DNA from 4 places in the Arthrobacter sp. NicSoilB8 genome. Region 3 is predicted to be linked to each of the others. Evidence: riboswitches for the same ligand, from Rfam matches in the RefSeq annotation. Region 3 holds a riboswitch; each other region holds the start of a gene.
The links. Region 3 has a riboswitch for thiamine pyrophosphate ahead of thiO (glycine oxidase ThiO). Riboswitches for the same ligand answer to the same signal wherever they lie in the genome.
Positions count from the first base shown of each region.

Region 1 (7,242 bases), 530 kb from region 3:
GGAACTCTGCGGAGTCTGCATGACCTGGCCGCAGGAGATCCACGGATTCACGTCACAGACCGTGACGTGGTTCGGGTCCTTCAGGACCTCCAGCTTCTCCAGCACCAGGGCACCGGAGGCGAGCCAGCCGATGACGCCGGTGATCAGCAGGAGCCAGGCGAACGGGCGGTCGCGGGTCATCGTGGGAAACGACCGGTCCGCGGGAACCGGCCCGGAACCCGGGTGGTGCACGGCCGCGTCGCCGGCGGTGCTGGAGATGCTGGGCATGGAATATGAGTCCTTTTAGTCGGGTGCTTCTGGCCCCGATTGTAACTCCGCTGGCTGGGTGGCGCCGCAGAAGAAGCCACAGGACGAGCCGCAGCGCGAGCCACGGAACGAGCCGCGGGCCACCTCGCAAAACGGCGCAGCGCACGCCGCGCCCCTGCCGTCCCGCAGTTCCCTGGGCACTCGCAGCGCCGCCTACGCCAGCTTTGACGGCTGTTGTGAGACAATGATCGTGGCTGGAACCCGATCCACATCCGGATTCCGGTCCGGCGATTTTGTTTCAAGACCGCCAATGATGAGCAGGGAGCTGAGGATCCGCTGATTCCAGCTGTCCCGCAATGCCATTGGACGGCACCTGGTTGTGGCGTGTAGGTCAACGGGTTCCAAAACAATCTCGCCGGCCCTCCAGGGCTGCCGCACCCCACTGCCGGTGCGAACCTGAGGGTATCCAATTGACTTCTGTCAATGCCTGCGGGTGTTGACGCATATTTGCCCCAACGGGCGCCGAATGTGGCGGCGCATCAGGGGCAGGAGTGTCGCCACATATGGATAATGACCAGGTAGTAGCCGGTAACGAAGAACTAGTGGTTGCCGGGCAAGAGCAAGAAAATGGGGCAGCGGAAGCTCCGGTAGCGCCGAAGAGGGCCGTCCGGACCCGCCGCAAGGCGCCCGTCCCGAAGGTCGACGACGCGGCAGCCGCTGAGGCCGCGGCTGAAGCCGCGGCCCTGGCCGAGGCGGCCGGCTCGGATGAACCCGTCGCCGTCGAAGCCCGTGCGGCAGCCGGTGAAGCAGCCGGTGAAGTAGTCAGTGAAGCGGCGGCCCCCAGGGCAAAGGCACCCGCACGGCGCACCCGTGCCCGCAAGCCTGTTGCCGCCCCGGAGCCCCTGCCGGCCTTCGCCGAAGAACCCGACGCCGGTGCGTCCGACGCCGGTGCGGCTGCGGCCGAAGCCGGCGAGCAGGTCGCGGGCCATGACGCCGCGGACCATGGCCCCGAGAAAGACAATGGCCCCGAGAAGCCGGTCCGGCGCCGGACCAGCCGTGCGAAGGCTGCCCCGAAGTCCGCGGAGGCTCCCGCGGCCCCGGGCGAGGCAGCAGTCGAGGCAGCCGTCACCGAAGCAGTCGCCGAAGCTGCCGCCGCCGACGAAGAAGCCCCGGCGGAAGCAGCAGCCGTGAACGCTAAGGCCGCGGCGGAAGCACAGCCGGCGGCGGCACAGCCGGAAGAGCCGAGGGACCAGCCCGCGGAAAACCCCGCCGCGTCCCTGTTCATGGAACCCGGAGCCCTCACGTCCGTGATCTTCCAGGCCCCCGACCTCAGCACCGTGGTGCGTCCGGCACCCGTTGCGGCAGCAGCGGAGGCCGAGGAAGAAGAGGGCGACGAGGACGCCGGCAGCCGCCGTCGCCGTCGCAGCCGCGGCCGGCGCGGCCGCATCCGCACCTCCGCCGAGCCCGACACCGATGGTGAAGGCTCCGAGGAAGAGGGCGACGAAGGCCAGGAAGGCGTCCTCGAGGACGGCGTGACCTCGCGCCGCCGTCGCCGCCGCCGCCGCGGTGACCAGGATCTCGAACTCACCGGCGGGGGAGACGACGACCCGCCCAACACCGTGACGCGCGTGCGCGCCCCGCGTGCGCTGGCTGAGGCTCCGGTCAACAACCGCGTCACCTCGGTCAAGGGCTCCACCCGGCTCGAGGCCAAGAAGCAGCGCCGGCGCGAGTCCCGCGACACCGGCCGCCGCCGCACCGTCATCACCGAGGCCGAGTTCCTGGCCCGCCGCGAATCCGTGGACCGGCAGATGATCGTCCGGCAGCGCGATGACAGAATCCAGATCGGCGTCCTCGAGGACGGCGTCCTGGCAGAGCACTTCGTGTCCAAGACCCAGCAGGATTCCCTGATCGGCAACGTGTACCTGGGCAAGGTCCAGAACGTGCTGCCCTCCATGGAGGCTGCCTTCGTGGACATCGGACGCGGCCGCAACGCCGTCCTGTACGCCGGCGAAGTGAACTGGGACGCCGTCAACCTCGAAGGCAAGCAGCGCCGGATCGAAAACGCGCTCAAGTCCGGCGACTCCGTCCTGGTCCAGGTTTCCAAGGATCCGGTCGGCCATAAGGGCGCCCGCCTCACCAGCCAGATCTCGCTGCCCGGCCGCTACCTCGTGTACGTTCCCGGCGGCTCCATGACCGGCATCTCCCGCAAGCTGCCCGACGTCGAACGCAACCGCCTCAAGCGGATCCTCAAGGACCGCCTGCCCGAGGACGCGGGCGTCATTGTCCGCACCGCGGCCGAAGGGGCGTCCGAGGAAGAGCTGACGCACGACATCAACCGGCTGCGCGCGCAGTGGGAAGGCATCGAGAGCCAGTCGAAGTCCACGAAGGTCCTCGCTCCCGAGCTGCTCTACGGCGAACCTGACCTCACCATCAAGGTGGTCCGCGACGTCTTCAACGAGGACTTCTCCAAGCTGATCGTCTCCGGCGAGGAAGCGTGGGACACCATCGAGGCCTACGTCACGTACGTGGCACCTGACCTCGTGGGCCGGCTCGAGAAGTGGACCAAGGACACGGACATCTTCGCTGCCTGGCGCATCGACGAGCAGATCCACAAGGCCCTGGACCGGAAGGTCTTCCTGCCTTCGGGCGGATCCCTCGTGATCGACCGGACCGAGGCCATGACGGTGGTGGACGTCAACACCGGCAAGTTCACCGGCTCCGGCGGCAACCTCGAAGAAACCGTCACCAAGAACAACCTGGAAGCGGCCGAGGAAGTCGTCCGGCAGCTGCGCCTGCGCGACATCGGCGGCATCATCGTGATCGACTTCATCGACATGGTGCTCGAATCCAACCGCGACCTCGTGCTGCGCCGCATGGTGGAGTGCCTGGGCCGGGACCGCACCAAGCACCAGGTGGCCGAGGTGACGTCGCTGGGCCTCGTGCAGATGACGCGCAAGCGGATGGGCACGGGTCTGCTGGAAGTCTTCGGCGAGCAGTGTGAAGCCTGCGCGGGCCGCGGCATCGTCACGCACGACGAACCGGTCGAGCACCGCCGCGCCAACACGGTCGCCGCCGAGCACTACGTTCCGCGCACCGAAGCCGCCCAGCCTGCTGCGCGCACCGATCGCAAGAGCCGCCGCCGCGGCCGGGGAGGCCAGGGGCCGGAGACCATGCCGTCCACGCCGGCCGCGGTCCACCACGAGCCCACCGAGGCCGAACGCCACGCCAAGGCCGAGGCCACGCGTGCCGCGCTGGCGAACATCGCCGCCGCGGCGCACGCCGCGCACCTGCATGACGGGGAAGCCGCTGCCGCCAGTGAAGCGGGGGCCCGCCAGGCCGCCGTCGACGCCGTCACGAAGCTGGCCGCCACGGAGGAAGCTGCCGGCCGTCCCGCGACCGTGCTGACGTTTGGCGGCGAGCAGGTGGCCCTGCCGTTCGTCGAGCACGCCGAGGACACGCAGGCACCGGCCCTGACCCTGGACCTGCTGACCGAGGCCTTCGCCAACCTGGGCGACGCCGAGGCCGGCAAGCCGGCCGGGACGGACGCCGGCCAGGCAACGGCCGCCGCCGCACCGCAGGCCACCGCACCGGCAGCAGGGCGCACCACCGAGGCACCGGCCTCCCGGGCAGCGGACAGCGCGACTCCGCGTGGCCGCCGCGGGCGCCGCAACCGGAGCGCCAGCCGCGCCCAGGGGGCAGCCAACGAGACCTCCGTGGAGCATCGCGAGGCAACGCGGCCGGCTGCGGCCGGGTCGGTTCACGAAGCCAAGGCACCTGCCGCGGCCAGGCCGGCCGCTCCGGCCGGCAACGAGCCGATCATCCTTGGCGTCGGCGTGCCGGCCTCGGAGCTGTAAGCCTGAGCTGTAATCCTGTACGACTGAGCACTACTTCGATTCAGCACTAGCCCTGCCGGCCGCTTCTGCGGCTGGCAGGCCGGCGGGTTCTGGCCGGAACGGACGTAACATACGTCCGCTCCGGCCCGGGCCCGCCCTGCCGTTAACGGTTCAGCCCGGGCGCAACGGATAGGCTGGAGCACTGACACGGGGTGCCGCGCATCGGGCCGGCTGAGATCCAGACCCGTTGAACCTGTCCGGTTAGCACCGGCGAAGGGATGTCTGACGTGCCCGCAACATCGAATCCGTCCGAATTTCTGTCCAGCGAATTTCTGCCGACCAATTTCCTTCCGGCGAACGTCCCGCCCTCCGGGCCGCACCCGGCCGCGCCGCTCCGCATTCCCCGCGTGCTGGCCATCGCCGGCTCGGACCCGTCCGGCGGCGCCGGCATCCAGGCGGACCTGAAGAGCATCGCCGCCAACGGCGGCTACGGCATGGCCGCCATCACGGCCCTGACGGCGCAAAACACCCAGGGCGTGCGTGCCGTTCACGTGCCCCCCGCGGCCTTCCTCACCGCGCAGCTGGACGCCATCAGCGACGACATCGGCATCGATGCCGTCAAGATCGGCATGCTCGGCGACGCCGCGGTGATCGACGCCGTCCGCAGCTGGCTGGAAAAGACGCGCCCCGCCGTCGTGGTCCTGGACCCGGTGATGGTCGCCACCAGCGGCGACCGGCTCCTGCAGGAACCGGCCGAGGCCGCCCTGCAGGCCCTCCTGCCGCTGGCGGATCTCATTACCCCGAACCTCGCCGAACTTGCCATCCTGCTCAAGGAACCCGTCGCGGCCGATTGGCCGGAGGCCCTGGCACAGGGCAAGCGGCTGGCCGCCCAGACCGGCACCACCGTCCTGGTCAAGGGCGGGCACCTCCAGGGCGCAGACCCCCAGAACGGAGACCTCCACAACGGAGACCTCCACAACGGACGGCCGGGCGCCGACGCCGGGAACGGCACTGACGGGGACGGCACTGACGCCGGCTGCCCGGATGCGCTGGTCAACACCGGGGGCCTGCTGGGCCGGGAGACCGTGGTGGTGCCGGGGGAGCGGATCGCCACGCGCAACAGCCACGGCACCGGCTGCTCCCTGTCCTCGGCCATGGCTACCGTGCAGGCCCGGGTGGGGGACTGGGAAGCGGCGCTCCGGGAGGTCAAGCCGTGGCTGCTGGGCGCGCTCCGCGAAGCCTCGGTCCTGGAGGTGGGCACCGGGAACGGCCCGGTTCACCACTTCCACCACATGCAGGAATTCACGCGCGGCCCGGCGGAAGGCGAGTTCGCCGCAGCCCTCCGGGCAGGGGCCGCGGCCGATCTTGAGGCCATCTACGCCCTGGAGTTCATCCGCGGCCTGGCTGACGGAACCCTGCCCGAGCACGAGTTCGCGTATTACCTCGCCCAGGACGCCATCTACCTCAACGGCTACTCCCGTGTCCTGGCCCGCGCCGCCGCCCTGGCCCCCACCGAGGCCGAGCAGCTGTTCTGGGCCCGCTCGGCGCAGACATGCCTGGAAGTCGAATCCGAGCTTCACCGCTCCTGGCTCAGCACCCGCCCCACGGCACCGATCCTCGGCCCGGTCACCAAAGCCTACGTGGACCACCTCCTGGCCGCCTCGGTGTCCGGCAGCTACGGGGTGCTCGTGGCGGCAGCCCTGCCGTGCTTCTGGCTCTACGCCGAAGTCGGCGCCACCCTGCACCGGGAGTTCCTGGCCGGCGGCGCACCCGGGGCGCACCCCTACGCCGACTGGCTGCGGACGTACGCCGACGAGGACTTTGCCGCCGCGACCCGTCAGGCCATCGCGTACACCGACGCGGCGGCCCGGCGGGCATCCGCGAGCGAGCGGGAGGCCATGGCCCTGGCCTTCCGGCAGTCGTCGCGCTACGAAGTGGACTTCTTCGACGCGCCGAGGCTGCACGCCTGACACCAGCGGGCCGTTCCAGCCGGTAGGATAGTGGGGCACGGTTCCGGAAGTCGTGGCGGCTTCACCGCGTTGGGGTCCTGGTTAAGACAAAGTGTTGAGACAATGTCGAGATCATGGATTCGAGACGCTGTGGCGCCTATCACGGACTACCGCCGGAACCAGCCTCATTTGCGGCCGAAGGCAAAATTAGCGTATTCTAGATCTTCGGTGCTTACGCCAACACTTGGGTTATGACCCTGAGAACTATCCGCTTGGAATTCCAGTCGGATTTGTTCCGGGGGTAGCTCATGGATTCCCCCGGGGAATCCACCGGCGTTGAGGCACAGCGTGAGCCGGTCCAAACAATTTGGCCCCAGGTTCCGCACGCAAATCTAGTAATAAACGTCGAGAGAAGTGAGTTCCCCAGTGGTGTACGCGATTGTCCGCGCAGGCGGCCGCCAAGAGAAGGTTTCCGTTGGAGACTTCGTTACCCTGAACCGCGTCCCCGGTGGAGCCGGCAGCACCTTTGAGTTGCCCGCACTGCTCCTGGTGGACGGTGACAAAGTCACGTCTGCTGCTGCGGACCTGGCCAAGGTAACGGTTACGGCTGAGATCCTCGAAGACCTCCGTGGTCCGAAGATCGTCATCCAGAAGTTCAAGAACAAGACCGGTTACAAGAAGCGCCAGGGCCACCGTCAGGAATTGACCAAGGTCAAGATCACCGGTATCAAGTAACTTTCGTTACTGTTCAGGTTCCAGCAGATTCCCCAGAATTTTTGAAGGCAGGCATTTCAAATGGCACATAAAAAAGGCGCGAGTTCCACTCGCAACGGTCGTGACTCCAACGCCCAGTACCTCGGCGTCAAGCGCTTCGGCGGCCAGGTAGTTTCCGCAGGCGAGATCATCGTCCGCCAGCGCGGCACCCACTTCCACCCGGGCGCCGGCGTAGGCCGCGGCGGCGACGACACCCTGTTCGCCCTGACCCCCGGCGCCGTCGAGTTCGGCACCCGCCGTGGTCGTCGCGTTGTGAACATCGTGACTGCTGCAGCTGCAGAGTAACAACAAGTTCTAAATCGGTGGGGCGGGCCATTAGGTCCGCTCCACCGGTGTTTTAACCGCATTACAATCAACTTGGGCCTTTCTGGGGTCCGGGAACAGCACTGAGGAGATCCACGTGGCTAGCTTTGTAGACCGGGTAGTACTGCACGTATCCG
Region 1 covers NZ_AP024655.1:2,976,325-2,983,566, reverse strand. The annotation lists gene LDO15_RS13415 (vitamin K epoxide reductase family protein) at 1-267, opposite strand, end outside; gene LDO15_RS13410 (Rne/Rng family ribonuclease) at 810-4,100, shown strand; TPP riboswitch at 4,278-4,375, shown strand; gene LDO15_RS13405 (bifunctional hydroxymethylpyrimidine kinase/phosphomethylpyrimidine kinase) at 4,478-6,049, shown strand; gene rplU (50S ribosomal protein L21) at 6,455-6,763, shown strand; gene rpmA (50S ribosomal protein L27) at 6,824-7,087, shown strand; gene obgE (GTPase ObgE) at 7,203-7,242, shown strand, end outside.
Region 1: another riboswitch for thiamine pyrophosphate. It lies ahead of LDO15_RS13405 (bifunctional hydroxymethylpyrimidine kinase/phosphomethylpyrimidine kinase); the one in region 3 lies ahead of thiO (glycine oxidase ThiO).

Region 2 (7,242 bases), 1.1 Mb from region 3:
CCGGTAACCGGGCCGGGAAGACGAACGTGACCCTGCTGCCCCGCACCATGGTGGGCTCCACCCTGGGCCTGGTGGTCTTTGGCGTGGCCCTGACGGTCTTTGCCGGGCCGTTGTTCAAGGTGGCCGACCAGTCCGCGCAGGAGATGCTGGACAGGTCCTCGTACATCCAGGCTGTGCTTGGCGAGGACGCGCCGGTGCCGCCAGTGCCTCAGTCGGCCCGGCCGGACCAGCAGCAGGGCGGCGGGAAATGAACCGGAAAAGGATCTCCCTGCGTCAGGAACTGCCGCTGCTGGTGTGGCTGGTCTTCGTCTGGGGCGCCCTGTGGCAGAACTTCAGCCCCGGCAATCTCCTCTTCGGGGCGCTCATCGCCGTGCTCGTGGCACGCGTTTTCTATCTGCCCCCGGTGGAGCTCGGCGGCCGCTTCAACGTGCTCCGCGCCGTCCCCTTCGCCATCGTCTTCCTCGGCAAGGTTGTCGCGGCGAGCTTCCAGGTCCTGTACCTCGCCGTGGCCCGCGGGCCGCGCGTGGTCAGCGCAATCGTCGCCGTGCCGCTGCGGAGCCATTCCGACCTCCTGGTGACGGCCACCGGGCACGTGATCTCGCTGATTCCGGGGTCTCTCGTGGTGGAGGTGGACAGGTCCACGTCCACCCTCTACATCCACGGCATCAACGTCCGCGACGCGGACGACGCGGCCAAGCTGCGCAAGGAGGTCCGTGACACCGAGGCCGGGCTGATCAGGATCATGGGGACCAAAGAGGAACTGTCCGCCCTTACCCAGGAGATCGCCGCATGATGCAGGTTGTCCTGACGGTGACCGCCGTCGTACTTTCCCTGGCCGCCGCGGGGGCGATCGTGCGGATCGCGCGGGGGCCCTCGCTGCTGGACCGGGTGCTCGCCGCCGACGTGCTGCTGGCCATCTTCGGGGCGGCCCTGTGCATCGACATGGCCGCCAACCGGCACCTTAACAACCTGATGCTGCTGGTGGCGATTTCGCTCATCGGCTTCGTCGGCTCGGTCACCGTGGCCCGGTTCGTGGCCGACCGGAGGGAGAACGTCCGTGAATCCTGAAACAGTGATCGACGCCGTCTCCGCCGTGTTCATGATTGTCGGCGCGCTGATGTCCCTCGCCGCCGCCGTCGGGCTGCTGCGCTTCCCGGACCTCATGAGCAGGATGCACGCCGCCACCAAGCCGCAGGTCCTTGGCCTGTTCCTGCTGCTGGCGGCCCTCGGCCTGCAGATGCGCTCATGGTGGGTGTGGCCGGTCCTGGTGGTGGCCTGGCTCTTCCAGTTGCTGACCGTGCCCGTCTCGGCCCACATGGTGGGCCGGGCCGGCTACCGGACCAAGCACCTGCACCCGGAGCTGCTCAGCGCCGACGAACTCGAAGCCGTGGTCCAGAAGGCCGCCCAGCAGGCGGCCGGCAAGCACGGAGCGGACGGCGACGCCCGCCGATGAGCCGGCGGCCACCGTCGGGCCCGGGCGAAAAAAATGTCGGTTCCGCGGATGCTTACGTGCCAGAATCCTCACATGACCAAGGAACGCAGTGAACTGAAGAGCATCGGATACGAGATCTTCATCGGTATCCTTTCGATCCTGTCGATCGTCAACATCATGCTCTTGTATGTCGTGCAGGAGAAATCGCTCGACACTGTGCTCACCGTGATGAACGCCGTTTTCAGCGTAATCTTCCTTACCGACTTCATCTACCGGATCGTCACCGCGCCGTCGCCGGGCGCCTATTTCTTCAAGCACTTTGGCTGGGCCGACCTCTTGGCCAGCATGCCTTTCGAGCAATTCAAGATCCTGCGCATCTTCCGGCTGATCCGGGTGTACCGCTTGCTCCGCGATGTCGGAATCCGCACGATCGGCCGCGCGCTGAGCAAGGACCGGGCCGGCAGTTCACTGTACATACTGCTGCTCATGGGCATTTTCGTGCTGGAATTCGGAAGCCTCTCGATGCTCCGCGTTGAACAGGGCGCCCCAGGGGCCAACATCACGACCGCCTCGGACGCCCTCTGGTACACGATCGTCACCATCTCGACAGTTGGATACGGTGACCAGTATCCGGTCACCGATGCGGGCCGTGCCATCGGTTCAGGCATCATCGTCATCGGCGTCGGCATCTTCGGCACATTCACCGGTTACTTGGCCAACTTCTTCCTGTCTCCCACCAAGAAGGGACCGGCACCGGCCGTTGAGCCGGCCGACACCAGCGCGACGGTCGAGGGGCTCCGCCTGCGGCTCGAAAAATCCGAAGCCAAGCTTACCGAGATCAGAAAGCTGCTCGTCGATCCGACCCAGTGAACGTCCTTGAAACGCCCCGGCTAGACGATGTCCTGGTTCTTGGCGAAGCGGGTGATCGCGCGCTGGGTGCCGCGGTTGGCGAGCACCTGGATGATGGCGCTGACGGATGCCGAGATCAGCGCAAAGGTCAATGCCGAGCGCAGCGTGGTGGGGACGTCGTCGTCGTGGTCCTTGGGCGGCTTGTTGCCCGTGGACTTCTCCCAGACGGTGTCAACGAGTTTGGTGCCGACATAGCCGGCCAGCAGGCTCACGCCGGCGCCGAACAGTTTGATGAAGAGGTTCATTCTTCGTGACTCCTTGCGGGAGGAAACAGGACTGTCCCTAGCCTAGCGTTCCTTGCCCGGCGGTCCAGACAGGGCCAACGCCCCTGTCCCGCGGCGTCCGCCGGACGTACTTTCAAGCATGGACCAGCCCCGCACCCGCCCGCTCGGCCCTGTCCGGGGCGCCGCGACGGATGGCCAGAGCTGGCGCCAGCTGTACTTCTGGGCGGGCATCTCCGCCGTGGTGTTCATTGGGTTGCTGGTTCTGGCCCTGCTCCTTGACTTCCTTGCCCCGCCGCCGGTCCACGGTGGTGCCGAAACGCTGGAGTTCATCGCCAGGAACAAGGGGATCTATGTCGCCGAACAGCTCCTGTGGACGGTGTCCAACATTCTTCCGGTGCTGGTGTTCGTGACCCTCTTTGTGGCGCTCGCCCCGGTCAATAAGAGTCTGGCCCTGCTGGCCACGGTGGTTGGCGCGTTGCCGTGGGCGATGTTCCTCGCCGTTCCCGTCACGAGCCGGGGATCGCTGATCCTGGTCTACCTCAGCGACCGGTACGCCGCGGCGTCCGGCACTGCCGCTTACGACGCCGCCGCCCGGCTCCGGTATGCCACCGCGGCGGAGACGGTGATCGCCGAGAACAACACCCCCGCCGTCGTCGGCGTCCTGTCCGCACTCGGCATCCTGCTGATCTCACTGGTCATGCTCAAGGGAGTGCTGCCCCGCGCGGTGGCGTGGCTGGGAGTGGCCACGGGAACAGCGGGGGTGATTGCCGAGGCGCTCCGGCAGGCCGTTCCGTCGTTCTACCTGGCGTACGGGCTCCTGATGTGGGCCTGGTTCCTGGCCGTGGGGATTGCGCTGCTCCGGCTGGCCCGGCGAACGCCGCGCGCGGGCGGCGGAACCGGGGACTAACCCTCCGGGGTGAGGACCGTCCGCAGAGCCTCGACGACGAGATCGTGGTCCGCCTTCTGGGGCAGCCCGGAAACGGTGACCACCGCAATGGCCCCCGTGCCGCGCAGGTAGATGGGGAACGCCCCGCCGTGGGCGGCGAACTCGCTCTGGTCCCACCAGGCGTTGTCCTCCATCCTCCCGCCGGCCGCGCGGGCCCGGAGACCCACCAGCAGGGAGGGGACCTCGTACCGCTGGGCTGTGCGCTTCTTCGCGTTGATCCAGCGTTCGTTGTCCGGTGTGGCGCCGGCCAGGGCCGCGTGGAAGAGCACCTGTTCGCCTTTGGTGATGTCGACGGCGATGGGCAGCGAGCGTTGCCGGCCCAGCTCGACCAGGAGGAGCCCGAGGTCCAGGGCGTCGTCCTTGCCGAAGGATGCGAACTGGAGGGACTCCATTTCGGCCAGCACGCGGCCGATGAGGGCCGCCAGTGATCCCGGCGGCTGCGGCTCGCTCGAGTCGGGGTCGTATTCCCCGGAGGGGTCTGGCGTGGCTGGTGCGTGCGTCAAAATGATCCAGCTTTCCGATGGGTGACGAGGCCGCCGCTGGCGGGTCCGGGTGTCCGACACGTCGACTTTACCAAGAGGGGCGGTTCCGGCCGCGGGGACCTTCAGCACCCGGTCCGCATTATGACAGCACACCGCTGAAAACCCGGCGGTCCGGGTGTAAACTTGGCAACGCCCACAAGGGCGATTTTAGATACGACAGGGGAGCGCCGCCGTCGGGCATCGCCGGAAAAATCCGGGGAAACCATTGGTGGGCGCTGAGAGTGCGGACAGCCGCAGACCCTCGAACCTGATCCGGTTAGTACCGGCGCAAGGGAGTCGAGTTCTCAGGGTGCGCGGAGGGCGGCGGAAGCCGAAGCCGGCCGGAGCACCCTCCCCTCCTGTTCCTCAGGAGGACGACATGACAGATATTTCAGCACAGCATGGTTCCGCCAGCCGCTCATCCGCACGGCGCAACTACACCTGGCGCGTGGTGGACATCGTGGTGGCCGCATTGATCGCCGTGGCCGGCGGCGTCATTTTCTGGGCCTGGTCCCAGGGCGCCAACCTGATTTCGACCCCCATCAACGCGCTCTACCCGCCGCTCACCGGACTCTACGCCGGCGGCTGGATGATCCCGGCGGTGCTGGGCATGCTCATCATCCGCAAGCCCGGCGCGGCGCTCTTCTGCGAGACCGTGGCGGCCACGGGCGAGCTCATCATGGGTTCGCAGTACGGCACCACGGTGCTGATCTCCGGCGTCCTGCAGGGCCTCGGCGCGGAACTGGTCTTCGCGGCATTCCTGTACAAGAAGTTCAACTTGCCGGTGTCCCTGCTGGCCGGTGCCGGCGCGGGCCTGTTCTGCGGCCTGAACGATTCCTTCCTGCCGTGGGGCTGGAACATCGCCTACGAAGCCGGCGACAAGCTCGCCTACATCGTCTTCACGACCATCTCCGGCGCCGTGATTGCCGGCGGCCTGTCCTGGCTGGCCACCCGCGGCCTGGCCAAGACCGGGGTGCTGGGATCCTTTGCCTCGCGCAAGGCCGCCACGGAGCCCGTCTTCTCCTGAACCCCGCTCCCGAACCCACACCTGAACCCCTCCTCGAACCCCTCGTGAACGGCGCAAACGACTCATGACATCCTCACCGGGCGTCCGGCCGGCCGCCGTCACGGCCCGCGGCTGGGGCTGGCGGCACGCCGGACGGCCCCGGCCCGCGGTCAGCGGCCTTGACCTGGACATCCGGCCGGGGGAGCGTGTGCTCCTGCTGGGCCCCTCCGGCGCGGGCAAATCGACGCTGCTCCACGCCCTGGCGGGCGTGCTGGGAGACAGCGCGTCGGGCGCCTCGGGGCCGGCCGGCGATTCCGGCGGCGCCGGCGATGCCGAGGACTCTGACGAGACCGGAAGCCTGCTCATTGACGGCGCCCCGCCACGGTCCCGGCGCGGCCGCGCCGGGCTCGTGCAGCAGGACCCGGAAACCCAGGTGGTGCTTTCCCGCCTCGGCGACGACGTCGCGTTCGGGGCGGAGAACCTGTCCGTCCCGGCGGCGGAGATCTGGCCCCGGGTGCGTGAGGCGCTCGACGACGTCGGGCTGGGCCGGCTGCCGCTGGACCACCCGACGTCGGCGCTCTCCGGCGGACAAAAGCAGCGCCTGGCGCTCGCCGGGATCCTTGCGATGCGGCCGGGGCTGCTGCTGCTCGACGAGCCGACCGCCAACCTCGATCCCGCCGGCGTCCTGGAAGTCCGCGATGCCGTGGGCCGCTGCCTGGACAAGACCGGCGCCACCCTGGTGGTCGTGGAGCACCGGGTGGCGGTCTGGAAAGACCTCGTGGACCGGATCGTGGTGCTGCAGCCCGGTTCCGCCACCGACTCCGCGGTACTGATCGACGGCCCGCCGGACCGGGTCCTGGCCGAGGCGCGGGACATGCTCATCGGTGCGGGCGTCTGGGTGCCCGGCTACGTTCCGGCGACACGGACCCGGACGGCCCCGGCATCAGGACAGCTCCTGCTCGCGGCGGAAGGACTCGCGGTGTCCCGCGAGCGGCCGCGGCGGGCCGGGCTGCGCGGGGGCTTCCGCAGCATTGCGCCGCGTCCCGTGCAGTCCGGCATCTCGACGCAGGTCCGCGCCGGCGAGGCCCTGACCATCACCGGGCAGAACGGCTCGGGGAAGTCGACCCTGGCCCTGACGATGGCCGGGCTCCTGCGCCCCGTGGCGGGGACAGTCTCGGCCCCGCCGGGGCTGAGTGGTCACGCCAATGGTCGCGGAACTGGTCTCGGCACTGGTCGCGGCACTGGCCGCCAAGGCGAGGGTGCCGGAACCGATCCGTACCGGTGGAAGGCCCAGCAGCTGATCGCCAGGATCGGAACCGTGTTCCAGGAACCCGAGCACCAGTTCGTCACCGGCCGGGTCCTGGACGAGCTCATGTTCGGTCCGCGCCACCTCGGCTACGGCGAGGAACGCGTGGACGAGCTCCTGGAGCGGCTGCGGCTGACAGAACTCGTGGAGGCCAACCCGTACACGCTCTCCGGAGGCGAAAAGCGGCGCCTGTCGGTGGCCACGGTGCTGGCGGCGCATCCGCAGGTGCTGGTCCTGGACGAACCCACTTTCGGCCAGGACGCCAACACGTGGGCGGAGCTCGCCTCCTTCCTCTCCGAACTCCTCGACGCCGGCACCGCGGTGGTTTCCGTTACGCACGACGCCGAATTTTCCGCCGTCCTGGGCGGCACCGAACTCCGCCTCCACACCCCCGCAGCGGCGGCCGGCGCGCCCGCCCCGGACCTTGAGCTTCCGGAGGGGGCTTCGCCATGAGGGACGCACTCAGCCTCCGCGGCAACCATGCACTGCTGACCCGGGCCAACCCGCTCGCCAAGTTCACCGCGGTCACGTTGATCACCCTGGTCCTGGCACTGTCCATTGACTGGGTTTCGGCGTCCGTGGCGCTGGCCTTCGAGCTGCTGCTCCTGCCGCTCGCCGGCCTGACCCTGGCTTTGCTGTGGCAGCGCGGCTGGCCGCTGATCCTCGCGGCCGCGCTGGGCGGCTGGAGCACCGCTATCCTTGCGCCCGACGCCGGATCCGTCCTGTTCGACGCCGGGATCTGGTCCATCAGCGCCGGCTCGCTGCAGCTGGGGATCGGCTTCATGCTCCGCGGGCTTGCGATCGCGCTGCCGGCGGTGCTGCTCATGAGCTGCACCGACCCCACGGACCTGGCCGACGCCCTGGCCCAGAAAGCGAAGCTGCCGCACCGGTTCGTCCT
Region 2 covers NZ_AP024655.1:4,597,116-4,604,357, reverse strand. The annotation lists gene LDO15_RS20850 (Na+/H+ antiporter subunit D) at 1-251, shown strand, start outside; gene LDO15_RS20845 (Na+/H+ antiporter subunit E) at 248-793, shown strand; gene LDO15_RS20840 (monovalent cation/H+ antiporter complex subunit F) at 790-1,068, shown strand; gene mnhG (monovalent cation/H(+) antiporter subunit G) at 1,100-1,453, shown strand; gene LDO15_RS20830 (ion transporter) at 1,526-2,302, shown strand; gene LDO15_RS20825 (DUF4235 domain-containing protein) at 2,323-2,586, opposite strand; gene LDO15_RS20820 (DUF4386 family protein) at 2,705-3,472, shown strand; gene LDO15_RS20815 (heme-degrading domain-containing protein) at 3,469-4,014, opposite strand; TPP riboswitch at 4,202-4,345, shown strand; gene LDO15_RS20810 (ECF transporter S component) at 4,412-5,059, shown strand; gene LDO15_RS20805 (ABC transporter ATP-binding protein) at 5,124-6,797, shown strand; gene LDO15_RS20800 (energy-coupling factor transporter transmembrane component T) at 6,794-7,242, shown strand, end outside.
Region 2: another riboswitch for thiamine pyrophosphate. It lies ahead of LDO15_RS20810 (ECF transporter S component); the one in region 3 lies ahead of thiO (glycine oxidase ThiO).

Region 3 (7,242 bases):
TCCAAGCGCGACTTGTACCTGGCCCTCCTGGACAGCCACCTCAGTAAGCTGATCGACCTCCTGCTGGGGGCTCTAAATTCCACTACTGACAACGACGAACGCGTCCAGGCGGTCATGCGTGCCTACTTCCGCTTCATCGCCCATGACGATCAGGCGCACCGGCTCGTCTTCGAATCGGACCTGATCAACGACCCCGACGTCAGCGCACGGCTGGAAACATTCAACAAGACCTTTGCCGACGCCGTCGCCCGCGTCATTGCCGAGGACACCAAGCTGCCGGAGCTGGAGGCCCAACTCCTGGGCCGCGGACTCGCCGGGATGGCCCACGTGAGCGCCCGGTACTGGCTGGAGACGGACGGAAACCTGGACCTCGATGTGGCCAGCGATCTCATCTACCGTTTAGCTTGGCGCGGAATCTCCCGCTTCCCCAAGGAGACCTAGACTACAACTAGAGATTGACCTTAGACATTTATTTGACCTTGACTGGCTGGGAGGCCCTGCTGTGGAAGTAAAGATTGGCATTCAGAATATCGGCCGCGAAATTGTCCTCGAATCGACCCAGGATGCCGAAGCGGTTGCCAAGGTGGTGGGCGACGCGATCGCCAAGGGCAGCGAACTGCGGCTCAAGGACGACAAGGGCCGCCTGGTGATCGTCCCCGCGAACGTACTGGGCTATGTTGAAATCGGGGCAGAAGAGGCCCGCCGCGTCGGCTTTGGCGCCCTCTAACCCGGCTCTATTCCTGCCTTCGCTGACGCCTTCGTCGCTCCTGTTTATTTCGCTCCCGTTTACTTCACTATCGTGAGGGGTCCTGAATGCTTTCCCTGATTGTGGTCGCCATGGTGACCGTTGCCGCGGGCTTCGTGGTGTGGGCCAATGACAAGCGACACACGAAGTACGGCGTCAGTGTCCCGGCGGGCGTCGCCGTCTCGGTCGGCATGCTGAGCTGGATCATCTTCATGGCGGCCGGGTTCGGCTACCAGCCGGGCCTGACCTGGATCCCGTGGATTCTGCCGCTGCTTCTGGGCACTGCAGCCGCCATCGCGGCAGTGGTGTACCTCGGCAAGACCCGGACCCGGCACGACACCGAGCGGCTGACCGCCATCCTGAAGCTCTAACAGGCCTCACAGGCGGCCGGCAGGACAGCGCCTGCTCCCGGGCCCGCTTCGTCCGGTCCGAGGCCGTCCTGCACAGGCACAGCCGGTCCCCGTGCGCACCCGTGCGCATCCGTGACCACGTACCCACCAGGGTGCGTGGTCACGGTTCGTTGGGGCCCGGAGGCCGCCGGGCCCGTTAGAGGAACTCGGCCCGGCCCTCCATGGCCGATGACGCCAGTGCGTGCTCGCGCCGCGGTATCCTGCCGGCCGCTTTCGCCAGCCTGCCGGCGATGACGGCGTGTTTGAAGGCCTCGCCCATGAGCGCGGGGTTCTGGGCCCTGGTCACGGCCGTCGCCAGCAGCACGGCGTCGCAGCCGAGTTCCATGGCCAAGGCCGCGTCCGAGGCCGTGCCGATCCCGGCATCGAGCACCACGGGCACGGACGCCCGGGAGACGATCAACTCGATGTTGTGGGGGTTCAGGATGCCCAGGCCGGTGCCGATCGGTGCGCCCAGCGGCATCACGGCGGTGGCACCGAGGTTTTCCAGCCGGAGGGCAAGGACGGGATCGTCGTTGGTGTAGGCGAAGACCTTGAAGCCGCGGGCCACGAGTTGCTCTGTCGCGTCCACGAGCTCCACCGCGTCCGGCAGCAGGGTGTGCTCGTCGGCAATGACCTCGAGCTTGACCCAGTCGGTTTCCAGGGCCTCCCGGGCCAGTTCGGCGGTGAGGACGGCGTCCTTGGCGGTGAAGCAGCCGGCCGTGTTGGGCAGCACCCGGATGTGGTGGTCCACGAGCAGCTGGAACAGCGAGCCCGTCTCCGCCGGCGAATAGCGGCGCATCGCGACGGTGGTCAGTTCCGTCCCGGAGGCCAAAAGCGCCGCCCCCAGCCCGTCCAGGCTCGGCGCGCCGCCGGTGCCCATGATGAGGCGGGAGCCCAGCGTCACGCCGTCGACCACGAACGGATCGGCTGCCATCCTGACGGCCGGCATGGCCGGGGTTCCTGCGTAAGTTGTCTCGTTCATGGTGGTTATCCTCCCTGGACTGCCGTGACAAGTTCGACGTCGTCGCCGTCGGCGAGCGCGGTGGCGTGCCACTGGCTGCGCGGCACCACCTCGGCGTTGCGGGCGACGGCGACGCCGAGCTTCCGCCCGTCGGCAGCCCGGCCGTCGGGGCCGATGTTCCGGCCGGTGAGCTGGCTTACGAGCGTGCTGACGGAGGCGCCGTCGGCGACGGTCTCCTCCGTTCCGTTCAGTCTGATGTTCATGCTGCTTCCTTGTCGGGGCTGTCCCCGGACGTGTCCGGGATGCGGGAAAAACGGTCGGGGCGGAACCCGGCCCAGCGCGGGTCCGGCGTCCCGTCCATGAGTTGCCGGCACACGGCGGCGGCAGCGGGGGTCAGCAGGACGCCGTGCCGGAAGAAGCCCGTGGCGATGATGAGCCCTGTGATGTCCCCGCCGTCCGTGCCCGGGACCCGTCCCAGCAGCGGGGCGTTGTCCGGCGTGCCGGGGCGTGCCCGGGCGGTGGTTTCCAGGAGCTCCAGTTCTGCTACCGCGGGCACCAGCTGCTGTGCGTCACGCAGCAGCTGGTAGACGCCGCCGGCAGAGACAGCGTGCGGGTCCGACGGGCCGTCCTCGCGCTGGGTGGCGCCGATCACCACGGTGCCGTCCTGCCGGGGGACGATGTAGACCGGCACCCCGCGCACCATGCCCCGCACGGTGGCCGTGAGAAGCGGCTGCAGGTGCTCGGGCACGCGGAGCCGGAGGATGTCGCCGTAGACCGGCCGCAGGGGCAGCGCCAGTCCGGCGGGCAGGTCGTCGAGGCCGGCGGCGCCGAGCCCGTTGGCCACCACGGTTTCCGCGGCGCGCACGGAGCCGCCGCCCGCGAGCCTGACACCCGCAACGCGGCCGTCGTCCCAGAGCAGCCCCGCCGCGCGGCGCCGCACGAAGCCGCTGCGGCCGTCTGCGCCGAGTAGGTCGGCGAGCCGGGCGATCAGGAGCCGGGGGTCCACCTGGTGGTCGGCCGGGATGTCGAAGGCGCACGAGATGCCGGGGCTCAGCAGCGGCTCCCGGCCGCGTGCCTCCCGCACGGTCAGCGGTTCGACGGTCAGCCCGCAGGCCTGCTGGACTTCCCGCAGGTCCGCGAGCGCGCGCCGGTCCGCCGCGTCTGCCCCGACGGCGAGGGTCGGCGTCGTCAAATATCCCGTGCCGGCGCCTGGTTCTGTGCCGGCGGCACCGATTGCCGCTGCGAACGCGGGCCACAGGCGGGAGGACTCAAGCATCAGTTCCAGGAGCTGTTCTTCCTGGTAGTGCAGCTCGCTGACGGGGGCCAGCATGCCGGCCGCGGCCCAGCTGGCTCCGCTGCCGGGCGCGTCATCGATCAACACCACCGAGCGGCCGGCACGGCTGGCCTCGAAGGCGATGCCATGGCCGATTACCCCGCCGCCGATCACCGCAACGTCGACGGTGATGTCCCCTGCTGTGATGTCCCCTGGGCTGACATCCCCTGCGGCGGCGTGCCGGGCGGCAGTTCCGTGTCCGGCACCGGGCCCGGGCCCGGGCCCGGGCCCGGGCCCGGTGTCACAATCCAGGGAAGCGGCGTCATCTGCGGCTTCGGCTTCGCGGCTGGCTCTTGTGCCCATGAAAAATTCCTTCCCTACGCCGGTACTAGCCGGATCAGGTCAAGCGGTCGGCTCTGACGCCCTCTCAGCCGGGCAGCGTTGACATGGCTGCTGCGGGCTCCCGCGGTATGCGCCCAGTTTAGAGGAACTAGGCTTGTCCCATGAGCCAGGACTCCCTCCACACCACTGCCCGCCTCTATTTGTGCACCGACGCCCGCCGTGACCGCGGCGACTTCGAAGACTTCGTGGACGCCGCATTTGCCGGCGGGGTGGACATCATCCAGCTGCGCGACAAGTCGCTGGAGGCGGCCGAGGAACTGGAACTCCTTGCGGTCGTGCACGCCGCGGCGCAGCGCCACGGACGGCTCTGGGCCGTCAATGACCGGGCGGACATCGCCTCCTTGTCCGGGGCGCCGGTGTTCCACATCGGGCAGAAGGACATTCCGCTCGACGCCGCCCGCGGCTTCCTCGGCAAGGACACCGTGATCGGCCTGTCCACCCACAACGCGGAGCAGGTTGACGCGGCCATCGCGTCCTCGCCCGGCCGCAAGGGACTCGACTACTTCTGTGTGGGGCCGGTGTGGGCCACTCCCACCAAGCCGGGCCGCGCCGCCGTCGGCATCGACCTGGTGCGCTACGCCGCCCAGGCGGCCGGCCCGGCGGATGCGGACGGGACCGGCCAGGTCGACGGCCAGGCCGGAAGCCTGTTGCCTTGGTTCGCGATCGGCGGGATCGACCTCGGCAATGTGGAGGAGGTCGTCGACGCCGGTGCCCGGCGGATCGTCGTGGTCCGGGCCATCACCGACGCCGATGATCCGGCGCACGCCGCTGGCGCGCTGCTCGCGGCGCTGGATGCCGCTGATTCCTGAGCGGGCCCCCGCAGGCTCCACCGGCGCCCGCCAGCTCCCCGGCACGCAGCCGGGCGTGTCCCGGCACCGGCCATCCGGCCTACCCGGCGAGCCCCAGCCCGGCCATCCGGCGCGAGTGGTTCGCCGCGAGTTCTGCCGTCAGGGCCCTGACCAGTTCCCTGGCACCGGCGTCATCCAGGCCTGAGAGGCCGCCCAGGAACGCGTGTTCCAGGCTCACCCGCTGGGCCTGGGTCAGTGCCTCGCCGAGCAGGCGCCTGGCCCACAGCGCCAGGCGCGACGCCAGCCGGGGGTCATCGGCCAGGGCCGCCTTGAGGCGCTCCTGCAGCACGGCCGTGGACGCTTCGGTGGACTGGATCCGCCCGATCAGCTCCCGGGTGCCGGCGTCGACATACCGGGCGACGGCACGGTAGAAGTCGGCCGAAACCGTGTCGATCACGTAGGCCTTCATGAGCGATTCGTACCAGTCCGCGGGGCGGGTGCGTTCGTGGAAGTGATCCACGGAGGGCTGGAACGGCAGCATGGCCGCCTCGGTATCCAGGCCCATCTCCTCGAGCCGGGCCCGGACTAGTTCGTAGTGCTGGAACTCGACCACGGCAATCCTGCCGAGCACCGCACGGTCATGCAGCGTGGGCGAATACCGGGCATCCGAGGAGAGCCGTTCGAAGGCCGAAAGCTCGCCGTACGCCATGACTCCCAGCAGATCCGCCAGGAAGCTGTTGTAGCGGGCAGGATCGCCCGGGATTGCGCTCATATTCCAAGACTAATCGCGGAAATCGGGCTACCCTGATTTTCGTGTCACATCATCGCCTGACCCCGAGCGTCCACGAGCAGCAGAACCAGCTTGCCGAGGCCCTCAAGGCGTTGCGCACCACGCTGGAACTGCCCGGTCCGTTCCCCGAGGACGTGCTGCGCGATGCGGAGGCGGCGGTGGCCGAGCACAAGCTGCCGGACCTGGACTTCACGCATGTCGAGTTCGTAACCATCGATCCGGCGTCGTCCACCGACCTCGACCAGGCCCTGTTCATCGAACGGAGCGGCGAGGGCTACAAGGTGTTTTACGCCATCGCCGACGTCCCGTCCTTTGTCGCCCCGGGCGGGGCGCTCGACGCCGAGACCCGCCGCCGCGGTCAGACGTTCTACACCCCGGACGGCCGGATCCCGCTGCACCCGGAGATTATCAGCGAGGCCGCCGGCAGCCTGCTTGCCGGGCAGTTGTGTGCGGCGTTCGTCTGGGAATTCGAGCTCGACGCCGCGGCCGAGGTGACCTCCGTGCTCGTGCGCCGGGCTCAGGTCCGCAGCCGCGCGAAGCTCAACTACAAGGGCGTCCAGGCCGAGCTCGACGCGGGCACCGCGGCACCCGTGCTGCAGCTCTTGAAAGAAGTGGGCATCAAGCGGGTGGAACTGGAACGCAAGCGCGGCGGCGCGAGCCTGAATATGCCCGAACAGGAGATCCAGCAGCTGCCCGACGGCGGCTACCGGATTGTGGCTGCCCCGCCGCTGCCGGTGGAGGACTGGAACGCCCAGATTTCCCTCATGACCGGGATGGCGGCCGCCGCACTGATGCTCCAGGGCAAAGTCGGCATCCTGCGTACCATGCCCGCCCCGGACGAGGCGTCGCTACGGCATTTCCACCGCCAGACCCACGCCCTCGGCAAGCCCTGGGACGGGGAGATGCGGTACGGCGAGTACCTGCGGACGCTCGATCCCACGGACCCCCGGCAGCTGGCAATTGTGCATTCGGCCGGCATGCTCTTCCGCGGTGCCGGCTACACGCCCTTCGACGGCACCGTGCCGCAGGCCGCCGTCCAGGCCGCCATCGGCGCGGCCTACGCCCATTCAACGGCGCCGCTGCGGCGGCTGATCGACCGCTTCGTGCTGGTGATCTGCGAGGCCTTGAGCAACGGCACCGAAGTTCCGGCCTGGGCCAGGGCGGCCCTGCCGTCCCTCCCGGCCATCATGGCCACCTCGGACCAGCTGGCCGCAAAGCTGGAGCGGCTGTCGCTGGACACCGTGGAGGCGGCGCTGCTGGTCAACCACGTCGGTCAGGAATTCGACGCCCTCGTCATCTCCGGCGCCAAACCGGTCAAGGGCGCAAACGTCAACGCCGCCGTCGGGGTCAACGGGAACGGCAGCAAGGCCAACGGCAACGGGAACGGGCCGTCCGGGATCGTCCAGATCGCCGAACCCGCCGTGACGGCACGGTGCCCCGGCGAGTTGGAACCGGGCACCCGGGTCCGGGTCCGGGTGGTGTCCTCGGACATCGCCACCCGCGAGATCCGGCTCGAGCTCGTGGGCTGACGCTTCGCTGCCGGGTACGCTCCGGTGGCGCGATCGCGGCTCCAGTCGAGGATCGGGACTATTGCCAGCTAGACTGGAGAAGTAGAAATGGATGCCCGGTCGTTGATTTCCATGATTTTCGAATTCAACAAGCCCGCCCCTACGCGATCTTGAGATACGCCCGCTGGTCCCCAGTGCCAGCATTTAGATAGCCCGCGATCGGCTTCCACTGGAAATGCTTGCGCCCCTGAGCGTGCTCCGGAACGGCCACCACGGCCGGCCCCGTTGAGCAAGCAGCGCAGCCCAAAATGAATAAGGAAACTCACCTGTGAGTGAATTGCACACGCACCAGCTTCTGACCGATGAGTCCGGCACAGAGACCATCG
Region 3 covers NZ_AP024655.1:3,511,147-3,518,388, forward strand. The annotation lists gene LDO15_RS15770 (TetR/AcrR family transcriptional regulator) at 1-441, shown strand, start outside; gene LDO15_RS15775 (DUF3107 domain-containing protein) at 503-727, shown strand; gene LDO15_RS15780 (cytochrome c-type biogenesis protein CcmH) at 814-1,116, shown strand; gene LDO15_RS15785 (thiazole synthase) at 1,292-2,083, opposite strand; gene thiS (sulfur carrier protein ThiS) at 2,122-2,358, opposite strand; gene thiO (glycine oxidase ThiO) at 2,355-3,731, opposite strand; TPP riboswitch at 3,725-3,845, opposite strand; gene thiE (thiamine phosphate synthase) at 3,872-4,579, shown strand; gene LDO15_RS15805 (ferritin-like fold-containing protein) at 4,659-5,330, opposite strand; gene LDO15_RS15810 (RNB domain-containing ribonuclease) at 5,372-6,877, shown strand; gene LDO15_RS15815 (DEAD/DEAH box helicase) at 7,185-7,242, shown strand, end outside.

Region 4 (7,242 bases), 430 kb from region 3:
CCTGTCAGCCACGAAAGGACATGTCCACTTCCAGCCCGGCCATCCCGCGCCGCCCGCGGACATGCCCTCCCCTGGCCTCGGCCACTGGACATAAAGGCACTATGTCCATCGCTGGGCGGCCGCGCTGGGCATGTCCCTGAAGGCTGGGGCTAGCGCACGGCGACGCGGATCCGGTTGCGCCACGGGTCCTCGAAGCGCAGCTCGGCGCCGGTGTGGTGCGCGGCGACGCCGGCGACCTTCAGGCGGTCGGCCAGGGCTCCGACGTCGTCACCGGACGGCACTTCAATGAGCACCTCGCCCAGGCCCAGCGTGTCGCGGCGGGGGCCGGCGCCGCGACTGTTCCACACATTCATGGCCATGTGGTGGTGGTAGCCGCCGGCGGAGACGAACAGCGCCTGGCCGTGCCAGCCCGCGGTCTTCTCGAAGCCGAGTGTGCCGACGTAAAACTCCTGCGCGGACTGGACGTCGCCCACCTGCAGGTGGACGTGGCCGACGCCGGCGGCAGCGTCGCGCTGGCCGGTCACGGATTCTTCGGTCAGGAATTGCTGCAGGTAGCGCTGCGGCGGCAGCGCCAGGCTGTCCATCACGACGTTCTTGCCCTCCCAGGACCACGCCTCCCGCGGCCGGTCCCAGTACAGCTCGATGCCATTGCCCTCGGGGTCGTTAAAGTAGAAGGCCTCGCTGACGAGGTGGTCCGCGCTCCCGGTGAAGGACTGGGGTTCATACTGGGCCGCGGTGGCAACCGTGGCCGCGAGGGAGTGCTGGTCCTCGAAAAGGAGTGCGGTGTGGAAGAGGCCGGCCTCACCGCGGGACGGAAGGTTCAAGCCGGGGGCGGGGGCGAGGTGCACCAGCGGCTTCTGCCGGCGGCCCAGATAGAGCCCGCCGTCCTGTTCGGCCACAGTCTCCAGGCCGAGGGCGCGCTGGTAGTAATCGGTCATGAGCTTCATGTCGCCGACCTTGAGCATCACCGTGCCCATGGTGAGTTCGGCAGGAAGGAGATCCTGGGTGCTGGTTTCTGCGGTCATTGAAACGCTCCGGGGTTCTGTGGCCACCGGCTTTCGGTGACTCTGCATACTCATTAAATTACTTGAAGCTTCAATTTATTCCTAACGGACGAGCCTGCCCCGCAGCACGATGTGCCGCAGCTCCGCGAGGGTGTCCAGGGTCTGCCTGGGATCCGCGGCGCACACCAGGACGTCGGCACCGGCTCCCTCGGTGATGCCGTCCGTCCCGAGCCACGTTCGCGCAGACCAGCTGGCGGCGTCGAGGGCGGCCGAAGCGGTCAGACCGGCCGCGTGCAGGGCCCGGACCTCGTCCACAATCCGGCCGTGCCTGATCACGCTGCCGGCGTCCGTGCCGGCATAGATGGACACCCCGGACTCGTGGGCCTCGAGGATCCGCTCCGCCCTCCGCTCCCACAGCGAGCGCATGTGGGCCGCATAGCGGGGGAATTTGGCCTGCGCCTGGGCGGCGATGTCCGGGAACGTGGCGATGTTGATCAGTGTGGGAACGATTGGAACGCCCTGCCCGGCGAAACGCGGGAGATGCCGCGGCAGCAGCCCGGTGGCGTGCTCGATGCAGTCGATCCCGGCGTCGAGCATGTCATCCAGGGTGTCTTCGGCGAAGCAGTGCGCGGTGACGCGGGCCCCCTCATCGTGGGCGGCCTGCACGGCGTCCTTGAGTGTCCCGGCGGGAAAGCTGGCGGCGAGGTCGCCGGCGTCGCGATCGATCCAGTCCCCCACGAGCTTGACCCAGCCGTCGCCGGCCAGGGCCTGCTTCCGCACGGCTTCGACGAGATCCCCCGGCTCCACCTCGACGGCGAAGCCCCGCAGGTAGCGCCGGGTCCTGGCGATGTGCCGTCCGGCGCGGATGATCCGGGGAAGGTCCGCGCGCCGCTGGAGCCAGCGGGTGTCGTGGACGGCGCCGGCGTCGCGGACCAGGAGCGTCCCGGCGTCGCGGTCTGCCAGGGCCTGGGCTTCCGCGGTGTCCTCGGAGACGTCCCCGCCCGGGCCGAGCCCGATGTGGCAGTGCGCGTCGACCAGTCCCGGGATGACCCAGCCGTCCAGGACCAGGTCCGGCGCCGCGGCAGGCCGGCGGAACGTCAGCCTGCCGTCCACCGACCAGAGCCCGCGGCGTTCCTGATCAGCCGCGGTGAGGACGGGGCCGCTGAACTCGATGATGCCGGTCATGGCATCAAGCCTAATCCCCCGGCAATCCATGCGCCGCGTCACACTGGACCGCCATCCGGCGGCACGTGGTAGCTTCATCTACGACCACACGGGTGCCCCTGCAGGGGCTGAGATCGGGCTGACGCGGCCTGCGACCGTTGAACCTGTCCGGGTAATGCCGGCGAAGGAAGTGAGTAATCCTTTGAGCACCACAGAAACACAGCACAGCCCTGTCCACAGCCAGCCTGTCTCAAAGCGGCCCGCCCTCAACGAGTCTGCGGCCACCACGCAGTCGCTGAAGTCCCACTCCCTGGCTTTCACCACGGACGCGGACCACGGCATCCGCGTCCCGGTGACCGAGATTGCCCTGGAACCGTCTCCGGGCGGCGTCGAAAACCCGCCGTTCCGGGTCTACCGCACGGCGGGCCCGGGCAGCGATCCGGTCCTCGGGCTGGAGCCGTTCCGGGCCCCCTGGATTGAGGCGCGGGCGGACACCGAGCCCTACGCCGGCCGGGAGCGGGAGCTGCTCGACGACGGCAAGTCGGCCGTGCGCCGGGGCGCGGCGTCGGCCGAGTGGCGGGGCGGGCGCCCGGTGCCGCGACGCGCCGTCGAGGGCAAGACCGTCACGCAGATGCGCTATGCCCGTGACGGGGTGATCACCCAGGAAATGCGGTTCGTCGCGCTGCGCGAGAACTGCGATGCGGAGCTCGTGCGCAGCGAGGTGGCGGCCGGCCGGGCGATCATTCCCAACAACGTCAACCACCCCGAATCCGAGCCGATGATCATCGGCAAGGCGTTCCTGGTGAAAATCAACGCCAACATCGGCAACTCCGCCGTGACCAGCTCCATCGCCGAGGAAGTCGACAAACTCCAGTGGGCCACCCAGTGGGGCGCGGACACCGTGATGGACCTCTCCACCGGCGATGACATCCACACGACCCGCGAATGGATCATCCGCAACTCCCCCGTCCCGATCGGCACGGTCCCGATCTACCAGGCGCTGGAAAAGGTCAACGGTGAGGCGAACGCCCTGACCTGGGAGATCTTCCGGGACACCGTGATCGAACAGTGCGAGCAGGGCGTGGACTACATGACCATCCACGCCGGGGTACTGCTGCGGTACGTGCCCCTGACGGCCAACCGGGTCACCGGCATCGTCTCCCGCGGCGGTTCCATCATGGCCGGCTGGTGCCTGGCTCACCACCAGGAGAACTTCCTCTACACCCACTTCGATGAGCTCTGCGAAATCTTCGCGAAGTACGATGTCGCGTTCTCCCTCGGTGACGGGCTGCGGCCCGGAGCGACGGCGGACGCCAACGACGCGGCGCAGTTTGCCGAGCTGGACACCCTGGCCGAGCTCACCCAGCGGGCCTGGGAGTTCGATGTGCAGGTCATGGTGGAGGGCCCGGGACACGTGCCCTTCCACCTCGTCCGGGAGAACGTGGAGCGCCAGCAGGAACTCTGCAAGGGGGCCCCGTTCTATACGCTCGGGCCGCTGGTCACGGACATCGCACCGGGCTATGACCACATCACCTCGGCGATCGGCGCCACCGAGATTGCCCGCTACGGCACTGCCATGCTCTGTTACGTCACGCCCAAGGAACACCTCGGGCTGCCGAACAAGGATGACGTGAAGACCGGCGTGATCACGTACAAGATCGCGGCCCACGCCGCCGACCTCGCCAAGGGCCACCCCGGCGCCCACGAACGCGACGACGCCCTGTCCAAGGCACGGTTTGAGTTCCGCTGGCGGGACCAGTTCGCGTTGTCCCTGGACCCGGTGACCGCCGAGGCGTTCCACGATGAGACGCTCCCCGCGGAGCCGGCCAAGACGGCCCACTTCTGCTCGATGTGCGGGCCGAAGTTCTGCTCGATGCGGATCAGCCAGGACATCCGGGATGAGTACGGTTCAGCAGACTCGCAGGCGGCCCTGGCGCAGATGGCGGCCGGAATGCGGGAAAAGAGCAGCGAGTTCCTGGCGGCCGGCGGCAAGGTCTACCTGCCGGAGCCCTCCGTGGGAGAACCTGCCGCAGGCGGAAGTGCCCGCTCCTAGGACGCCCGTGCGTGCTGGAGCCGGCTGACCTCGGCGATGAACGAGCGGATGGCCCGGTCCCCGTCGGGTGAATCCTGGGGCCGGTGCCCTCCCGCCGCAGTGCGGTGCAGGGCGCCGGTCTCGCGCAGGTAGCCGGCGATTTCCTCGTACAGCGGTTCCCAGCCGCCGGTCAGGACCAGCGTCGGCACGCCCGGCACGATCTGCAGCGGGGCCTCCCACGGCGGGGCCTGCAGGCGGAGCCGGCGCGCCGCGCGGAGGGCCTCCGGCGTGGTGGCCCCCGGGGCGTCGGCCGAGAACGCCCGGCGGATGAACTCGCGCTGGAAGTCGTCGTCGCTGAGGTTGTGCCGGACGTCAAAGAGCGGCTGCATGAGGGCCCGGTGCGCGGCGGTAGCCGGGAGCTCCGCTGTCAGGGACAGGCAGGCCGGTTCCACGAGGGTCAGGGACTGGACCAGGTCGGGACGCTCGACGGCGGCCATCATCGCGGCGATGGCGCCCTGCGAATGGGCCACCACATGGCCGCCGGCCTCGCCGCGGCCGTCATCTGCCAGCGATGCGAGCACGATTGCGGCGTCGGCGGCGAAGTTGGTTGCGAGCGGTTCCGCGACAGCATCGAAGCCGTGCCGCCGCAGGAACAGCGCATCGTATTCAAGCGCCATCCCGTGCTGCCGGGGCCACGCGGCGGCGCCGAAACTGCCATCCCCATGGACGAAGACTACGCGCTGCTTGAACATGGTCTAACCCTATGGCACGTCGGTGCTGATGCCGCCGGGCGACACAGTTCCGGCGGCCCCCAGCAGCTGTGGCTACTTGCTGCCGCCGAGGAACTTGTCGAAGCCCTTGGGCAGGTTCAGCTGGGACGGATCGAAGTCGCCGCCCTGCTGGCCGAACGACGCTCCGGTGGGCAGGGCCTTGGCGCCGGACGCACGCCGCGCCTCGGCGTCGCGCAGTTCCTGTGCCGCCTTGGCCGGGTTGCCGGAGCGGGCCTTCTTCTTGGGTGCGGCCTTGGCTCCCTTGCGGGGCCCGCCGCCGCCCATGCCGGGCATCCCCGGCATGCCGGGCATGCCGCCGCCTGCGGCCATCTTCTTCATCATCTTCTGGGCCTGGGCAAAGCGCTCCAGCAGACCGTTGACCTCGGAGACGTGCACGCCGGAACCGCGGGCGATGCGGGCGCGGCGGGAGCCGTTGATGATCTTCGGCGCGACGCGCTCGTGCGGGGTCATGGACCGGACAATGGCCTCGACGCGGTCGATCTCGCGCTCGTCAAACTGCTCGAGCTGCTGGCGGATGTTCTGCGCGCCGGGCATCATCATGAGCATTTTCTTCATGGAGCCCATGTTGCGGATCTGCTGCATCTGGGCGAGGAAGTCGTCCAGGGTGAAGTCTTCCTGGTCGGCGAACTTCTTCGCCATCCGGGCGGCTTCGTCCTTGTCCCAGGACTTCTCGGCCTGTTCGATCAGGGTCAGGACGTCACCCATGTCGAGGATGCGCGAGGCCATGCGGTCCGGGTGGAAGAGCTCGAAGTCGTCCAGGCCCTCACCGGTGGACGCGAACATGACCGGCTTGCCGGTCACCGATGTGACAGAAAGCGCGGCACCGCCGCGGGCGTCGCCGTCGAGCTTGGAGAGCACGATGCCGGTGAAGTTGACGCCCTCGTCGAACGCCATGGCGGTGTTGACGGCGTCCTGCCCGATCATGGAGTCGATCACGTACAGGACTTCGTTGGGGACGATCGCCCGGCGGATCTGGCGCGCCTGCTCCATCATGTCGGCGTCGATGCCGAGACGGCCGGCGGTGTCCACGATCACGACGTCGTGGAGGGTGCGCTTGGCTTCCTCGACACCGGCACGGGCGACCTCGACAGGGTCACCGGCCGGGCGGTCGAGTTCGGTGGAGGTGGCGCCCGGGTGCGGGGCGAACACGGGTACGCCGGCGCGCTGCCCGACCACCTGCAGCTGGGTGACGGCGTTGGGGCGCTGGAGGTCGCAGGCCACGAGCATGGGGCTGTGGCCCTGGGCCTTGAGCCACTTGGACAGCTTGCCGGCCAGGGTGGTCTTACCGGCGCCCTGGAGGCCGGCCAGCATGATGATCGTGGGGCCAGTCTTGGCCAGGCGGATCCTGCGGGTCTCGCCGCCGAGGATCTCGACGAGTTCCTCGTTGACGATCTTCACGATCTGCTGGCTCGGGTTCAGCGCGCCGGAGACCTCGGCGCCGAGGGCACGCTCGCGCACCCGGCCGGTGAACTCCCGGACCACGGGCACGGCGACGTCGGCGTCCAGGAGGGCACGCCGGATTTCGCGGACTGTGGCGTCAACGTCCGCCTCGGTCAGGCGGCCCTTGCCACGAAGATTCTTGAAGGTTGCTGTCAACCGGTCAGAGAGTGAATTGAACACGCGCCGTGCACTTCTTTCAGTGGATCTACAGGTGGCGGCCGGTCCGGCTCGCCAGCGTCGTGACTGGTGTTCGCCTGAACGAACCGCCTCGACAACGGGACTCGACTATCTAGGGTACCAAGATGCGCCTTCAAGATGGCATGCTGGCGTAGGTGACCAGCCAAACAACTGTAAAAACCCTACTGATCCTCGGCGCCTCGGGCGACCTCACCGGCAGGCTCCTGCTGCCCGGGCTGGCCCGCCTGGTGGGCCGGGGCCGCGCCGATGGCCTCACCCTGGCCGGCGCGGGATCGGACCCCTGGACGCCGGAGCAGTGGTCGGACCGGATCGAGGAGTCCTTCGCGGACGAAAACTCCCAGGCCGACGTCTACGGCAAGCATGAGCTGAAGCGGATCCGCCAGGACAGCGCCTACCACCAGCTCGATGTCACGGCCGAGGGGCAGCTCGCCGGGCTGCTGGCGCAGCTGGAGGGCCCCGTGGCCGTCTACTTCGCCCTTCCGCCGCATGTGAGCCAGCTGGCGTGCGAGGCGCTGGCACCGGAGGACGTGCCCGCCGGGACCCGGCTGGTGATGGAGAAGCCGTTCGGCTCGGACGAGGAGTCCGCGCGGCACCTGAACAGGACGCTGGCGTC
Region 4 covers NZ_AP024655.1:3,083,100-3,090,341, forward strand. The annotation lists gene LDO15_RS13930 (VOC family protein) at 150-1,025, opposite strand; gene LDO15_RS13935 (amidohydrolase family protein) at 1,107-2,189, opposite strand; TPP riboswitch at 2,268-2,375, shown strand; gene thiC (phosphomethylpyrimidine synthase ThiC) at 2,371-4,221, shown strand; gene LDO15_RS13945 (alpha/beta hydrolase) at 4,218-4,952, opposite strand; gene ffh (signal recognition particle protein) at 5,025-6,611, opposite strand; gene LDO15_RS13955 (glucose-6-phosphate dehydrogenase) at 6,764-7,242, shown strand, end outside.
Region 4: another riboswitch for thiamine pyrophosphate. It lies ahead of thiC (phosphomethylpyrimidine synthase ThiC); the one in region 3 lies ahead of thiO (glycine oxidase ThiO).